DNA from 2 places in the Thermaerobacillus caldiproteolyticus genome. Region 2 is predicted to be linked to the other one. Evidence: riboswitches for the same ligand, from Rfam matches in the RefSeq annotation. Region 2 holds a riboswitch; the other holds the start of a gene.
The links. A riboswitch is a leader RNA that binds a small molecule or an ion and turns the genes downstream of it on or off. The one in region 2 is predicted to bind cobalamin.

Region 1 (7,374 bases), 750 kb from region 2:
TGAATCGCTCGTCCGTTTGTTGTCGTAATGGTAAGGGGGTCCATTCGATCATTTGTTGCAGTAAATTTCTTGAATGCTAATACCAAACGAGGCGATGCGGCAGAGCCGTTGTTTCTTTTTACGCTGAATTTAGTAGGCGGAGAACGATTTCATTCTCTTCGGCTACTAAAATGTGGTTCCCTGATTTGCGCATATCTAGGATGCATGGTTGTTCACGCTCGACGGTCATTTAACGTGCGTCTGAAGATTGGTTCCTAATATCGTTTTCGTGTGTGCCAATATCCCTGCAGTGTCTTTTGGAACGGAAAGGGATGATTCTTTTTTGATATTAGAAAAAAATTGAGTGAAAGGAAGATTGACATGCAGATTCGTCATGTATCTCCTCATGATTACAACGATATTATTAGTGTGTTAAATGACTGGTGGGGCGGGAGACAAATGGTTGACATGCTGCCAAAGCTCTTTTTCATTCACTTTCAAAACACTAGTTTTGTTGCCATCGAGCAAGAACAAATTATAGGCTTTTTGATTGGTTTTGTTTCCCAAACATATCCAGAGGAAGCGTATATTCATTTTGTTGGAGTTCATCCGGATTACCGGAAGAGAAAAATTGCTTCAAGGTTGTATGAGCGGTTTTTCGAAACAGTAAAAGAAAAAGGTTGCCGGCTTGTACGTTGTGTTACTTCACCTGTCAATCGTACATCAATCGCTTTTCACTCTCGCATGGGGTTTGACATTGAAAAGGGAGATCAGGAAATCGAAGGAGTTTCTGTATTCACGAATTATGATGGCAGGGGAGGCCATCGAGTGCTATTCGTCAAACATTTACAGGATGGGGGAAGAAACGGGGATGAGCGTTCCGTTAGCGCTGGCTATCAAGCTGCGAAATGAAGGGCATTTAGAACAATCAAGAGAACTTCTTTTAGATTTGGTCAAACGTTATCCGAATGATGGTGAAATTCATTTTTATTGCGGGCAAGTACATGATTCGATGGGATTGGAAAAAGAAGCGGTTGAATTTTATGAAAAAGCGGTTCGTTTAGGACTGAAAGAAGAAAGTTTAAAAGATGCATTTGTTTGTTTAGGAAGCACTTATCGCGTTTTGGGTAAGTATGACGAATCATTGGAAGTTTTAACAAAAGCACAGCAACAGTTTCCCGATTATAGGCCGATCCAAATATTTTTAGCATTAACATTATATAGTCTGAAACGATATTCAGAATCGATGGAAATTGTGTTAAAAAATCTAATCGATACGACTGATGATGAAGAATTGCATAGTTACCAGAGAGCTCTAAAGTATTATGCCGACCATTTAGAGTGATAAAGGGCGTGGACTTTTTGTATAATTTGTTGAAGACAGGGCATAACTATCAATGAACAGACAAAAAAGGTATACCGAAGTGCAAATTCATGTCAACTGATTTCCCAAATTCCCTTACAGAAATTATTGAAATTGTCCTGCGGTGTCAGCTCACGTAGTACAGTCAAAGAAGTAACTCATGAAGTTAATTCATTGGGCTATAGCCAAGCGGTAAGGCAACGGACTTTGACTCCGTGATGCGCTGGTTCGAATCCAGCTAGCCCAGTTCCTATAAAGGCAAGCGAATGGCGCTTGGCCTTTTTCTTTTGTTTGGAAGGATTTTTGACAAAAGTGTCAAATGATATAAAAAACGGACATACAGGGAAGGGGATTGGTGTGAAAACAGCGGATTTATGCGACCAATTTTTCGAACAACTTCAAGTTTGTCAATTATCGCTACATTCTTACGGGGGGAAAAAGGAATTTTCTGGACCGATTGCCACTGTTGATGTATTCGAGGATAATGTGCTTGTGCGTCAAGCACTTGAAACGATTCCGAAAGGATCTGTCCTCGTTGTCGATGGAAAAGGATCACGAAGCTGCGCGTTATTGGGGGATCGGCTTGCGCAAATCGCCTGCGATCGCGGGCTGGCAGGTGTCATCATTCATGGCTGCATTCGCGACTCGGCTGAAATAGCGAAGATGCCGCTTGGGGTCATGGCTATCGGCACCTGTCCGGTGAAAAGCAAAAAAGAAGGAAAAGGAATGCGTGATGTTGTGCTCGAATTTGGCGGTGTGCGCTGGGAGCCGGGCGCTTATGTGTATGCCGACAGCGATGGGATCGTCATTTCGCAAACGAAGCTTTCTGAAGCAGAATGATGAAAAAAGTTGTTGACGTTTTTCGAAAATTTATAATACTATGGATAAGGAAGCTTGTTCCATTGAAAACTGAATGACTCGTCAAAGCAAGTAAGGTGCCTTTCTCATAAAGGGATAGGCTTAAAAGGGAAGCACGGTGAAAAGCCGTCACGGTACCCGCCACTGTGATGGGGAGTTTCATTGCATCATGTCACTGAAAGCAATTTTCGGGAAGACGCAATGAAATGAAGATCCTAAGTCAGGAGACCTGCCTTATTTGTTCAGACGGATACCTACGGGATTATAGGTAGACGTGCTGGGAAAAGTGTGCCTTTATATCGGTTTTTAACGGCTGGCTTATTATATGCATTTTTTCTGCACCTCTACGTATAGAGGTGCTTTTTTATTTGGACGAAAAAGGAGAGGAAAAAAGTGGCGACATGGAATTTAATCGGAATGAAACATCACGTTCTTATTTGCAATGGAGGCAGTTGTATGCGAAAAGGGGGTGAGGAAGTGACAACAGCGATTCGCTCGGAAATTGAGCGTTTGGGATTGGACAGCGAAGTACATACATCTCGAACACGCTGCAACGGCCGGTGTGAAGATGCCTGTGTTGTCATCGTCTACCCTGAAGGAGTATGGTACAAAGCCATGAACGCGGAAAAGGGAAGAGAACTTGTGCAAAAACATTTGCGAGATGGTCAGCTGTTAGAAGAGGTGATGACATATCGATATGATGCGAAAAACGGGTTGACGATGTCAGAGAAATCGACTGCCCCCATTGGTGTTTTGAAAGTTTCTAGAAAGTAGAAAGGTGAGAAAAATGAATAAATGGAAATTAGCACTTTTGGTATGTTGTTTGAGCATTTATTTTACATTTAGCAGCTCCACATCTACGTTTGCAATGCATATCATGGAGGGATTTTTACCGGTTAAGTGGGTTATTTTTTGGTGGATCATTTTTTTACCTTTTTTTATTTTAGGACTGCGTTCTTTATTGCGTGTGACGCGTAAAAATCCTGAATTGAAGTTGCTCATGGCTCTGTCCGGAGCATTCACCTTTGTTCTTTCGGCATTAAAAATTCCGTCTGTGACGGGAAGCAGTTCTCATCCAACAGGAGTTGGGTTAGGTGCTGTTTTGTTCGGTCCGCTTGCGATGACGGTAATGGGGAGCATTGTTTTACTGTTTCAGGCGCTGTTACTTGCTCATGGTGGGCTGACGACACTAGGTGCAAACGCTGTTTCTATGGCAGTTGTTGGTCCGTTGGTGGCTTACGGAATTTATTGCTTTGGTATGAAGACTAGTATTTCTCAACGTCTTATCATTTTCTTGGCTGCCTTTTTTTCTGATTTGGCGACCTATGTTGTCACATCATTTCAATTAGCATTAGCCTTCCCTGATGCTACTGGCGGAATTAGCGCTTCGTTTTTAAAGTTTGTAGGTATTTTCGCTATCACTCAAATACCACTTGCACTTACAGAAGGACTGTTAACCGTGATTGTTTGGAATTTCCTTTGTACGTATAGCCGCCATGAATTAGAACAATTGCGTAAAGGGGTGTAAAAATTGAAACGAAATGTCTTCCTTCTCCTTCTCGCTGTCATTCTTGTTGCAGCACCATTATCGTTTATTCGCCATTCTGAGTTCGGTGGCACCGATGATAAGGCAGAAAAAGCTATTCAAGCGATTGATCCAAAATATAAACCTTGGTTTGAAACGATATTTGAGCCGCCTGGTGGAGAAATAGAAACGCTGTTATTTTCAGTACAAGCAGCAATTGGAGCAGGAGTGATCGGGTATATTATCGGCGTATATAAAGGACGTGCTGATCGAAGAGATGAAGCAAAATGATGAGCCGGTTTGATACAATTGCCTACAACAATCGATTACGAAAGGTACCTCCTGAACAAAAAGTTTTCTTTTCTTTTCTTCTGCTTTTTATCGTCATGTTAGGAAATCGTGACATGCAAACCGTTATTATCATTTGGCTGGCGGTATGGATTGTTTGGTATGCGCGTGTTTCATGGCAGGTGTATGTGAAAGCGTTATTGCTTGTTTTGACTTTTCTTTGTGTTAGTTTCCCCCTTCTTATTGTTTCGATCGATCATTCTTTTCATATTTCTGTGAACAGCAGCAATATCAGTTTAGTGATCACACTATGTTTTCGATCCATTGCAGCTTGGTCGTGCCTGTTTTTTCTTCTTGTAACAACACCGTTTACAGAGTTTCTTTATACGTTAAAGCGAATGAAAGTTCCATCAATTATCATTGAGCTGTTGTTTTTAACATACCGATTTGTTTTTGTTTTTGCCCGAGCAGCCGACGAACTTCATGTTGCTATGAAAGCGCGAAGTGGTGGAAATCATTGGCGTCATGCAGCGATGCTTATATTTCAACTTATACAAAAAACATGGCTATATTATGAAGCATTATCATTTGCTTTGCGTGCCCGCAGCTTTTCTGGCGAAATCACTTATGTGCAAAAAGAAGGGGACGTGTTATGTAAACGCTATTTATTCGAAGCGATTATCGGAGTGGTTATGATTGTACTATTGGGAGTAATAGGGGGAGAGCTGTTATAAATGTTGAAATTTCAGGATGTTTATTATACGTATCCAGACGGGCAATGTGTATTAAAAGGGTTGTCACTGCATGTTCCACTTGGGAAAAAGTGCGCCCTTATTGGTCATAACGGCTGTGGGAAAACAACGTTATTTTTACATGCGAATGGATTATTGATACCGGACAGTGGTGAAGTGTATTGGAAAGGAAAGAAAATCGACTATAAACAGAAGACATTGCAGAAATGGCGGCAAGAAGTTGGCATTGTATTTCAAAATCCTGAGCATCAGCTAATCGCTCCCACCATAACAGAAGAGCTGGCATTTGGCTTGCATAACTTGCGTGTAGAAAAAAGTGTAATAAATCAGCTCCTTCAAGAAACGATGGATGATTTTTCCTTACACAAATGGAGGGACAAGCCGATCCATCATTTAAGCCTAGGACAAAAAAAGTGGCTTTCGCTCGCTTCTGTCATGATTATGAAACCAAGTTTGTTAATATTAGATGAACCAACAGCGTACTTAGATCGCTTACAAGTGGAGCGTTTTATGGAAAAATTAAACGATATTCATCAAAAAGGGGTTACGGTGTTTATGGCGACGCACGATCTTGATCTCGTTTTCCAATGGGCAGATGTGGTGTTCGTTATGCACGATGGACAAATTGTGATGCAAGGGAAGCCGGAAGAAGTCTTTGTCCAAGGTGAAAGGCTAAAACAATTTCAAATTGGAGTTCCTTTGTTAGCGGCTGTATGGAACACCTTATTTCCTAATGAGCGTCGCATTCCGCGCAGCATAGAAGAAATAAAAGCAAGAATGAAAGTGTAAAAGAAAGGTGATAGAAATGAAAGGAAAGTTGTTAATCATTGGATTTGGTCCGGGAAGTGTGGATCACATGACAAAACGGGCGCGCGAAGGAATTGAAGAAAGTGACGTCATCATTGGCTATAAGACTTATGTTGAACTCGTATCGGATCTTATCACGGGAAAACAACTCATTAGCACCGGAATGACGGAGGAAGTAAGCCGTGCTCAGGAAGCAGTGAAATGGGCAGAGCGAGGTAAAAAAGTGGCGGTGATTTCCAGTGGGGACGCTGGTGTGTATGGAATGGCCGGACTTGTGTATGAAGTATTAATCGAGAAAGGATGGACGAAAGAAAGCGGCATTGAAGTGGAAGTGATTCCGGGAATTTCCGCGATCAACTCGTGTGCGTCTTTATTGGGAGCGCCGGTAATGCATGATGCATGTACGATTAGCTTAAGCGACCATTTAACTCCTTGGTCGCTCATTGAAAAGCGGATCGAAGCTGCAGCGGCTGCCAATTTTGTCATCGCTCTTTATAATCCGAAAAGCGGCAGAAGAACGCGACAAATCGCCGAAGCGCAGCGGATTTTATTACGCTATCGTTCGCCGCAAACACCTGTTGGTTTAGTGAAAAGTGCCTATCGCAAGCGCCAACAAATTGTCATTACTGATTTAGAACATATGCTTGAACACGAAATCGGGATGTTAACGACTGTCATTATCGGGAATTCATCGACATTTATCCATGACGGTTTCATGATTACTCCGCGTGGATATCAGCGAAAGTATACATTAAGTGCGCTCGAACAGCCATTAAAGCCGCATGAACGCCTACGGAAAGAAGCTGAGCCGTGGGCGTTGGACCAAAGTGAAGGAGCGCGTGCGCGAGATATTGCAGAACAAGCGTTACAAAAAATCGCTGCTCAAAACCACCAAGCAACGACTTTTGCCCCTTCAATTCTTGAAGTGGCTGTCAGTCCCGGAGTTGCCAATAAAACGTTTACTCCGAAGCAAATGATGGTGATGGCGGAAATTGTCGGCGAAGAAGGGACGATGATGTATACGCCAGACCATTATATGAAGCTAGAGATTCCCACTTCTGAGCCGGAAGAAGTCATTGCGAAGTTGAGAAGTGCTCAATTCATCGTCTTCCCTGTCGGCAATGTGTTGACATTAAAGGCGTGCGATTTTTGTGATGGAGAGAAAAAAGAAGCGATTCCGTATGCAGAAGAGTTGCAAAAACGAATTGGCGGAATATCGCTGCCAAAAGAAGTAAAGATCGGCTTTAATGGCTGCGGAATGGCTTGTTATGGTGCGGTTAGAGAGGATATTGGCATCGTATACCGAAAAGGAGCGTTTGATTTGTTTTTAGGTGGAAAGACGATAGGAAGAAACGCGCATCCAGGACGACTTGTTGCCGAGGGAGTTCCGCCTAGCGAAATCATCGATGTCGTTACCCGCGTTATCGAAGAATACAAGGAAAAAGGGCATCCAAATGAACGGTTCCATAAGTTTTTTCAGAGGGTGAAACAAGTGGGGGGATTCGAATACAAGGAAGACGAAAAGGTCGTACAAATTGAAGTGCCGGCATGTGGGGAGTAGAAAGGGGGGGAACTAGAATGAAAGCTATTTTATTTGTCGGGCATGGAAGCCGCGACCCGGAAGGAAATGAACAAGTTCGGCAATTTGTTGAGCAACTAAGACCGAAAATCCATCCAACTTTTTATGTAGAAACGTGTTTTTTAGAGTTTGGCTTACCAACTATCATCGAAGGAATTGAGCAATGCGTAAACGCAGGAGCTGATGAAGTGATCGTCATTCCGATTATTCTGTTAGCTGCTGG
Region 2 (7,374 bases):
AATCAATGAAAGTGAGCTAAAACAATTAGGAGCCAAAGGTGTTATTCGTCTCAACCAAACGGATTTGCAAGTGGTCGTTGGCACGGATGTTGAATTTGTGGCGAATGAGATGAAAAAACTATAAACTTTGCAAGCCTTGGCTGTTTATCTGAACAGCCAAGGGCTTTTTATAGTCTGGGATTAGGGGAAATCGAACGAGTTATTTTTCGCTTTCTTTTTAATTACACATAAAAGGAGTATCCTTATGAAACGCTTGTTAGATTGTACTGCTTCTGATTTTCGCAATATGAATGGAAAACAATTGAAACAATCGATTAAAGCGTCTGAGGGAAGAGTAATTGTTTCGGAAATCATTGGGGCGTTTGCGCCGCTTTATCCAGCAGTGACAAATGCAGAAATAGCTGCCGCTTTTGGCGCTGATTTACTGTTATTAAATTTTTTTGATGTGTTTGCACCGCATTTTAATGGTTTAGATATGAACGAGCCTGATCAAATTGTAAAACGCCTTAAGGAGTTAACAGGGCGTCCGATTGGTGTCAATTTGGAGCCTGTCGATCCGAACGCTAAACAGTTAGAAGGCTTAACATCGCTTCCTAAAGGGAGATTGGCGACGGAGGAATCGTTGCAGGAAGCGAAGCAGTTAGGTTTTGATTTTGTTTGCTTAACAGGCAATCCTAAAACAGGCGTTACCAATGATGAAATTGCCAAAGCGATTGAAAAAGCGCGTTCCGTCTTTGGTGATGATGGCTTGATTATTGCCGGAAAAATGCATGGAGCAGGCGTTGCCAATGAAACAGGGGGAAGCATCGTTTCCGAAGAAGTAATGGAACGCTTTATTAACGCCGGGGCTGATGTTATTCTTATGCCATCGCCAGGAACTGTCCCAGGGGTGACATTAGAAAAAACGGAAAGGCTTGTTCGTTTTGCGCATGAAAAAGGAGCGCTAGTCATGCTGACAATCGGCACAAGCCAAGAAGGGGCGGACGAGCATACGATCCGTCAAATTGCACTTACAAGTAAAATGGCCGGAGCTGATTTATATCATATTGGGGATGCTGGTTACCATGGCATTGCCATTCCAGAAAACATTATGACGTATTCGATTGCCATTCGCGGCAAACGTCATACATACATTCGTATGGCGAGCTCTCCGTTGCGGTAAATGAATCACCAATTCCAGAAAGAAAGTGAGAACCTAACCACACTATGGAAGTGAAATACTTTCATAGTGTGGATTTTTCTTTTAATTTATATTGTTTGGGAGGAAGATCTTCATGATAAGGCATAAAACGTGGCAAAAAACGCATACATACTTTTTGTTAAGGATTTTGATCGAGGAGATCTAAACTACTTTCGCCTAGCTTTGAATATATAAATATGACTTGATATTTCGACTTCCCAAGCAGCACACCCTAAGCGATGGAGAACTTCCTCTTTGTGACTACCTTTTCAACTGCGAAATAAAGAATTGTTATTCTTAACGATCATGTTATGACGTGTAACTGTTTCATCCGTTAGTATAAATTGTCTATTCGTTCTAATATTTCAAAAGCGATTTCCATTGTTTATCAATACCGAATGGATCTTTATTTCATGATGAATGTTTTCTGTTTTCTTTCGGTTTGGTTTAATGGACGCATCACCGGAGAAGTAGATGAATGTATGTTCACGATGTTCTTGAAGTGCGTGCAAGCTAGTTCAAAAGTTTTCTATATAAAAGATCTATCCGCTCTTTTTGGGTCTTCTAACGAATGAATATCAGTTGATATTGGTATCTCACCATTTCATTCCTTATAATCCAAATATTTAACTATAAATAGAATGGAAATTAAGATTTATTTTAGTTATTATTTTCATACTATTCATAACCTTTGGTGCTGATAAGAGTACCTGCTACATGTCGAGTAATTTCTAAAAATCAACATATGACTTACTGGTATTTGTCTAAACATGTTGGTGTGATGTTGAATAAACTACCAGCATAAAGAACGAAAGGGGGAGAGAGAATGAGTACAGAGTGGAGAGGTTTTTCCAGTAGTGGAAATAACCGTTCTAATAGTCACAGTCGTTCGGATTCAGATAGCCGTTCAAAAGCAAATGTCGATTTTGAGTCCGAGAATGATTTGAAAAATAATACAGAATTAGATAATGACAATGATTTGAAAAATATAGACCGCAATACAAACATCGCAAAAGTTACTAACAGCGGAAACTCAAAAGTAGATCTTGATATTAAGGTGGATTCTGATTCTACGGCAAGAGTGCGTGCGCGTACAGAATCTGAACAAGATCAAGAGCAAGAACAAGAGCAAGAAGACTAATAACTAATAGTTGTAGTAAAACAATATAGCATAGGTGGGATAGTTTCTATCCCACTTTAAATTGTATTTCTGGGGGAAGGATATGTTATGGAAAATATAAATGATCATCAAACTTCTTTAAGGAATTTAGGAAATTTATCCTCATTAGGGAAGATATCTTCTTTTGATAGCCATTCAAATGCATCACAAATTGGCCATAGCGGGAACTCTGATGTTGATATTAATATAAATGTTCAAGTTGATACAATGCCAATTGCCTTTGCCATTCTATGTTCATTATTAGCTACTAAACAACTAACAAACGAAGAGTTTGATTTAGCTGTTCGGAAATTAGAGGCTCTATCAAATAATTACAAAAAATCCAATCATATAAGAGAAGTAAACGATGTATCTAAAGTTAAACTGTTAAATCAAAGCAAATGGGGAAGGTAATATGTAGTCACCTTCCCCTATTTACATAGGTAACGAATATTTATTTGATTGATTTTTATGAGGATATATTCTAATATTCCGCTCTGTTTGAAATGGCTTCTTGCTTTTGAGAGGTATAAAAATCAGCGTACGACCTAATGGCATTTGTCCAAACTTTTACTTATTTGTTTGAATAAATTAACTATATAACAAATGGAAGGAGAAGAGATAATGAGTAAATTATGGAAAAATTTATCTGAAAATGATAATAACCAATCTATTAGCCGTAGCCGTTCAAATTCAGACTCAGATAGCCGTTCAAAAGCAGATGTTGATTTTGAATCTGATAACGATTTAAGAAGTAATACAGAATTAGATAATGACAATGATTTAAAAAATGTAGACCGCAATACAAACATCGCCAGAGTCGCCAACAGTGGCAACACGAGAATAGATCTTGATATTAAGGTGGATTCGGATTCTACGTCAAAAGTGCGTTCGCGTGCGGAATCTGAACAAGACCAAGAGCAAGAACAAGAATTCGAAGACTAATCATATCGGGAGCTGTCTCTTAATTGATGAGATAGTTCCTTTTTTGATTTTGAACATTAGCAAGGAGTTTTGACATTGGAATAAAGGTCTGACTCAACTTTGCACAACCACTCAAGTGCTTTATCAGCTGTTTCGATAGCCCCTAAACTCTACATCCTTTGAATTCAAGAACTGACATAGATGGAGTCTTTTAGTTACACAACGGGGCATTAAAAACATTTTACATATGTCGAAAATCTGTATTTTATATAGAATTGTTTGATAAGGGTATTGTCATGTTTGGATTATAAAATCAATTGGAAAAATTAACGATTATTATGTTATGCATGTTATAATGAGCATGTCTGTGTTTAGCACAAATGAGGAGAGGTGGAATAACATGTTTGGAAAAGTCGCTGCTGATGTGCTTGGATTAAGTGATGTAGGGGCTGTGATTAAACCGGAGAACTATGATAAAGTTGATGCCGACGATTATGTGATGCATGAAGATGGGGAGAAAATTTACTTTTTGATTAAGTCAAAGTCTGATGAGTATTGCTTTACGAACAAAGCGCTTATTCATCTTGACGGAACGAGCGCAACAAGCAAAAAGCGCACGCTTCGCCGTTATGATTACAGCAAGCATCGCATTTCTGATGTGACATTGGAAACAGCGGGTACGGTCGATTTAGATGTGGAAATTAAATTTAAAATCGGTTCTGAACAATACTCGATTGATGTGCATAAAAAGCATATCGAAGAAGTGAAAGATTTATATAAGGCATTGCTGAAAATCGCAGAAATCTGCCACGAAAACGAAACGACATTAGACTATGCTCGCCAAAGTCTAGAGTTAGCTTCTACAGTTTTAAGCCGCATTGCAAGTACACCAAATGATTTAGCGGAACAGTTCAAAGAGCTCAACCAAATTGCATTTCATTGGTTAGTTGACACGAAAAAACAATATACGGTAAAAGATTTTGGATTTGTGTTTGAGCGTTATATTCATAATTGATGATTATCCAAACACTCGGATCGGATTCGATTCGAGTGTTTAGGTTTGAATGATATCGCACCAGCTTCTTATTTTTTTATTGTCAATGATGGTCATTTGCATTAATATATAACTGTAAATTGTTCGACAAATTCACACAATTTTATATCATGGCAGAAAAGGTGTCGAACGGGCGCGGTGTATTGCCCTAGTAGACTTAATAGGGAATCTGGTGAAAGTCCAGAACTGTCCCCGCAACTGTAAATGCGGACGAAATGAAATCACCACTGTGCCGTGTGATGGCGAAAGCTGTTACCTGCATGGGAAGGTTCAGAGTAGGATGATGCATGAGTCAGTAGACCTGCCTTTGCTGCCGAATGTTTCCTATCTTCGGGGAGTGAGATGGTGAAACGACGAATGAATGTTTACATATCAAGCATTTCTATATTTTGTCGTTTCTTACTCATTCCTAGATAGGAATGGGTTTTTTATTTATACATCAATCAGAGAGGAGAATAAACATGAAGCAGTGGAAGTATTATGTGATGTTTCTTGCTTTTCTATTAACATTCGGGCTGCTGGTCGGATGTAATAGCGAAAACGCGAACAATGAAACAACTGCCAAAAAGCAAGAAGCAAAAACAGAAGAAGCAGTATTTCCGGTGACGGTAAAAGACGGATTAGGAGAAGAAGTGACGATCCAGTCCGAGCCAAAAAAGATTGTTTCGTTGATTCCTAGCAACACAGAAATCGCCTATGCGTTAGGATTAGGTGAGAAAATCGTTGGTGTGAGCGATTTTGACAACTATCCGGAGGACGCCAAAAAGAAAGAAAAAATCGGCGGCACAGATTTCAATGTCGAGAAAATTATTTCTCTGAAACCTGATTTAGTGCTTGCGCATGCTTCAGGTGCCCATAACTCCAAAGATGGATTACAACAATTGAAAGATGCAGGAATTACCGTATTGGTTGTGAACGATGCCAAAACGTTTGATGATGTGTATCATTCGATTGAATTAATCGGAAAAGCAACAGGGACGACGAAAAAAGCACACGAGATCATTGAAAATATGAAAACAAAGCTTGAGGCGATTAAAGAAAAAGCAAAAAGCATAAAAGAGAAAGATCAATTGAAAGTATGGGTCGAAGTATCACCGGCACCGGAAATTTATACGGCCGGAAAAGGAACATTTATCGATGACATGTTAAAGGTGATTTCAGCGAAAAACGTGGCTGGTGATCAAGAAGGCTGGCCGATGTTTACGGAAGAAAAAGCAGTTGCTTTAAATCCTGATGTCATTATTACAACATATGGAGATTATGTAAAAGATGCGACGAAGCAAGTGATGTCTCGTCCTGCTTGGAAGGACGTTCCAGCTGTGAAAAATAAACGGGTGTACGATGTGAATTCTGATTTAGTCACACGTCCAGGTCCGCGTCTTGTCGAAGGGGTAGAGGAACTTGCTAAAGCGATTTATCCAGAAGTCTTTCAATAATGCAGCGATTTACGCGGTGACGGTCGTCGTTGTGATCGTTTCTCTTTTGTTAGGGATATCGATAGGCTCTCTATCGATTCCCTTTTCTACTATTATTGATATTTTTTTATATCAATGGTTTGGAACTCCATTGAATAGCGATATTCCTACCAATCTTGTTCAAATCGTCATGGAGATCCGCTTGCCGCGTGTTGTATTGGCATTCTTGGTAGGCGCTTCGCTCGCACTGGCGGGCGCGGCATTTCAAGGGCTGTTGAAAAACGCACTTGCTGATCCGTATACGCTTGGCGTTTCTTCCGGGGCTTCCGTTGGGGCGGTCATTGTGCTCTTCTTCGGTATTCAATTGCCGTTTGTCGGCACGTTTACATTGCCGATTGTCAGTATTCTATTTGGGCTTTGTACGCTGTTTCTTGTGCTTTTGTTTACAAGAGCGGTCGAACGGAAGATGTCGGTTGAAACGATCATTTTAGCTGGAATTATGTTTGGTGCGTTTTTTAGTGCGCTTATTTCGCTCATGATTGCGTTGACGGGAGAAGAATTGCGGCAGATTATTACATGGCTGATGGGAAGCGTGGCGATGCGAGGCTGGAATTATACGATGATGACGTTGCCGTTTTTTCTTATCGGTTCTTTGTTATTGTTATGGAATTCTCGTGAGCTCAATGCGTTTGCGTTTGGAGAGGCAACAGCGGCTCACATCGGTGTTGATGTCATGAGGAGAAAGCTTGTTATTTTAACGGGCGCTTCGCTGTTAACCGGCTCTGCGGTAGCCGTTTCTGGCACGATCGGTTTCGTTGGCTTGGTCATTCCCCATATGATTCGATTAGTATGCGGTCCGAATCATCGCTTGCTTTTACCATTGTCGCTTTTGTATGGCGGTGCGTTTCTTGTCCTTGCTGATTTGGCCGCGCGAACGATCATTTCGCCGCGCGAACTGCCGATAGGTGTCATTACTTCCTTGATTGGTGCTCCGCTATTTGCAGTGTTATTTTTTAAAAGAATGAAGAGAAAGACGTGATGAATGTGCTCGAAGTGAATAACGTGTCTTATCGTTATCATGACAAAATGGTATTGCAAGATGTGACGTTTACCGTTCAAAAAGGGGAATTGTTTGGCATTCTAGGACCGAACGGCAGCGGAAAAACAACGTTATTAAAGTTGTTAAGCAAGGAACTGTCACTACAAACCGGAATGATTTTTCTCAATGGAAAGCCGCTTGTTTCGTTTTCACAAAAAGAATTGGCACGGCTTGTTGCCGTATTGCCGCAAAGCGTCGATACGACGTTCGGTTATACGGTAAAAGAAACGGTCGAGCTTGGTCGTTATGCTCATCAAGGCAGCCTTTTTCCAAAATGGACAGAGGGAGATGAGCGGGCAGTGATAAAAGCGATTGAGCAAGTGGAGCTGCTTGACAAAATGGAAGAAGGGATCGACCAGTTAAGCGGAGGGGAACGGCAGCGCGCATATTTAGCGCGGGCGCTTGCGCAAGAGCCTGACATATTGCTTTTAGATGAGCCGACCAATCATATGGATATTGCCCAGCAAATGAAATTATTAGATCGTCTTTCCAAATGGACAAAAGAAAAAAGGTTAACGGTGATCGCTATTTTTCATGATATGA

Region 1: linked by a shared signal. The riboswitch ahead of ISX45_RS05595 ((2Fe-2S) ferredoxin domain-containing protein) and the one ahead of ISX45_RS09350 (ABC transporter substrate-binding protein) in region 2 are both predicted to bind cobalamin.

Annotation. Positions count from the first base shown of each region.
Region 1 covers NZ_CP064060.1:1,131,090-1,138,463, forward strand. The annotation lists gene ISX45_RS05575 (GNAT family N-acetyltransferase) at 361-891, shown strand; gene ISX45_RS05580 (tetratricopeptide repeat protein) at 851-1,324, shown strand; tRNA gene ISX45_RS05585 (tRNA-Gln) at 1,518-1,589, shown strand; gene rraA (ribonuclease E activity regulator RraA) at 1,700-2,182, shown strand; cobalamin riboswitch at 2,259-2,451, shown strand; gene ISX45_RS05595 ((2Fe-2S) ferredoxin domain-containing protein) at 2,594-2,974, shown strand; gene ISX45_RS05600 (energy-coupling factor ABC transporter permease) at 2,988-3,728, shown strand; gene ISX45_RS05605 (energy-coupling factor ABC transporter substrate-binding protein) at 3,732-4,016, shown strand; gene cbiQ (cobalt ECF transporter T component CbiQ) at 4,013-4,747, shown strand; gene ISX45_RS05615 (energy-coupling factor ABC transporter ATP-binding protein) at 4,748-5,554, shown strand; gene cobJ (precorrin-3B C(17)-methyltransferase) at 5,571-7,133, shown strand; gene ISX45_RS05625 (sirohydrochlorin chelatase) at 7,151-7,374, shown strand, end outside.
Region 2 covers NZ_CP064060.1:1,881,269-1,888,642, reverse strand. The annotation lists gene nagE (N-acetylglucosamine-specific PTS transporter subunit IIBC) at 1-124, shown strand, start outside; gene ISX45_RS09375 (DUF7916 family protein) at 245-1,162, shown strand; gene ISX45_RS09370 (hypothetical protein) at 2,007-2,321, shown strand; gene ISX45_RS09365 (hypothetical protein) at 2,409-2,753, shown strand; gene ISX45_RS09360 (hypothetical protein) at 2,964-3,284, shown strand; gene ISX45_RS09355 (PH domain-containing protein) at 3,664-4,278, shown strand; cobalamin riboswitch at 4,421-4,640, shown strand; gene ISX45_RS09350 (ABC transporter substrate-binding protein) at 4,779-5,753, shown strand; gene ISX45_RS09345 (FecCD family ABC transporter permease) at 5,734-6,771, shown strand; gene ISX45_RS09340 (adenosylcobinamide amidohydrolase) at 6,771-7,374, shown strand, end outside.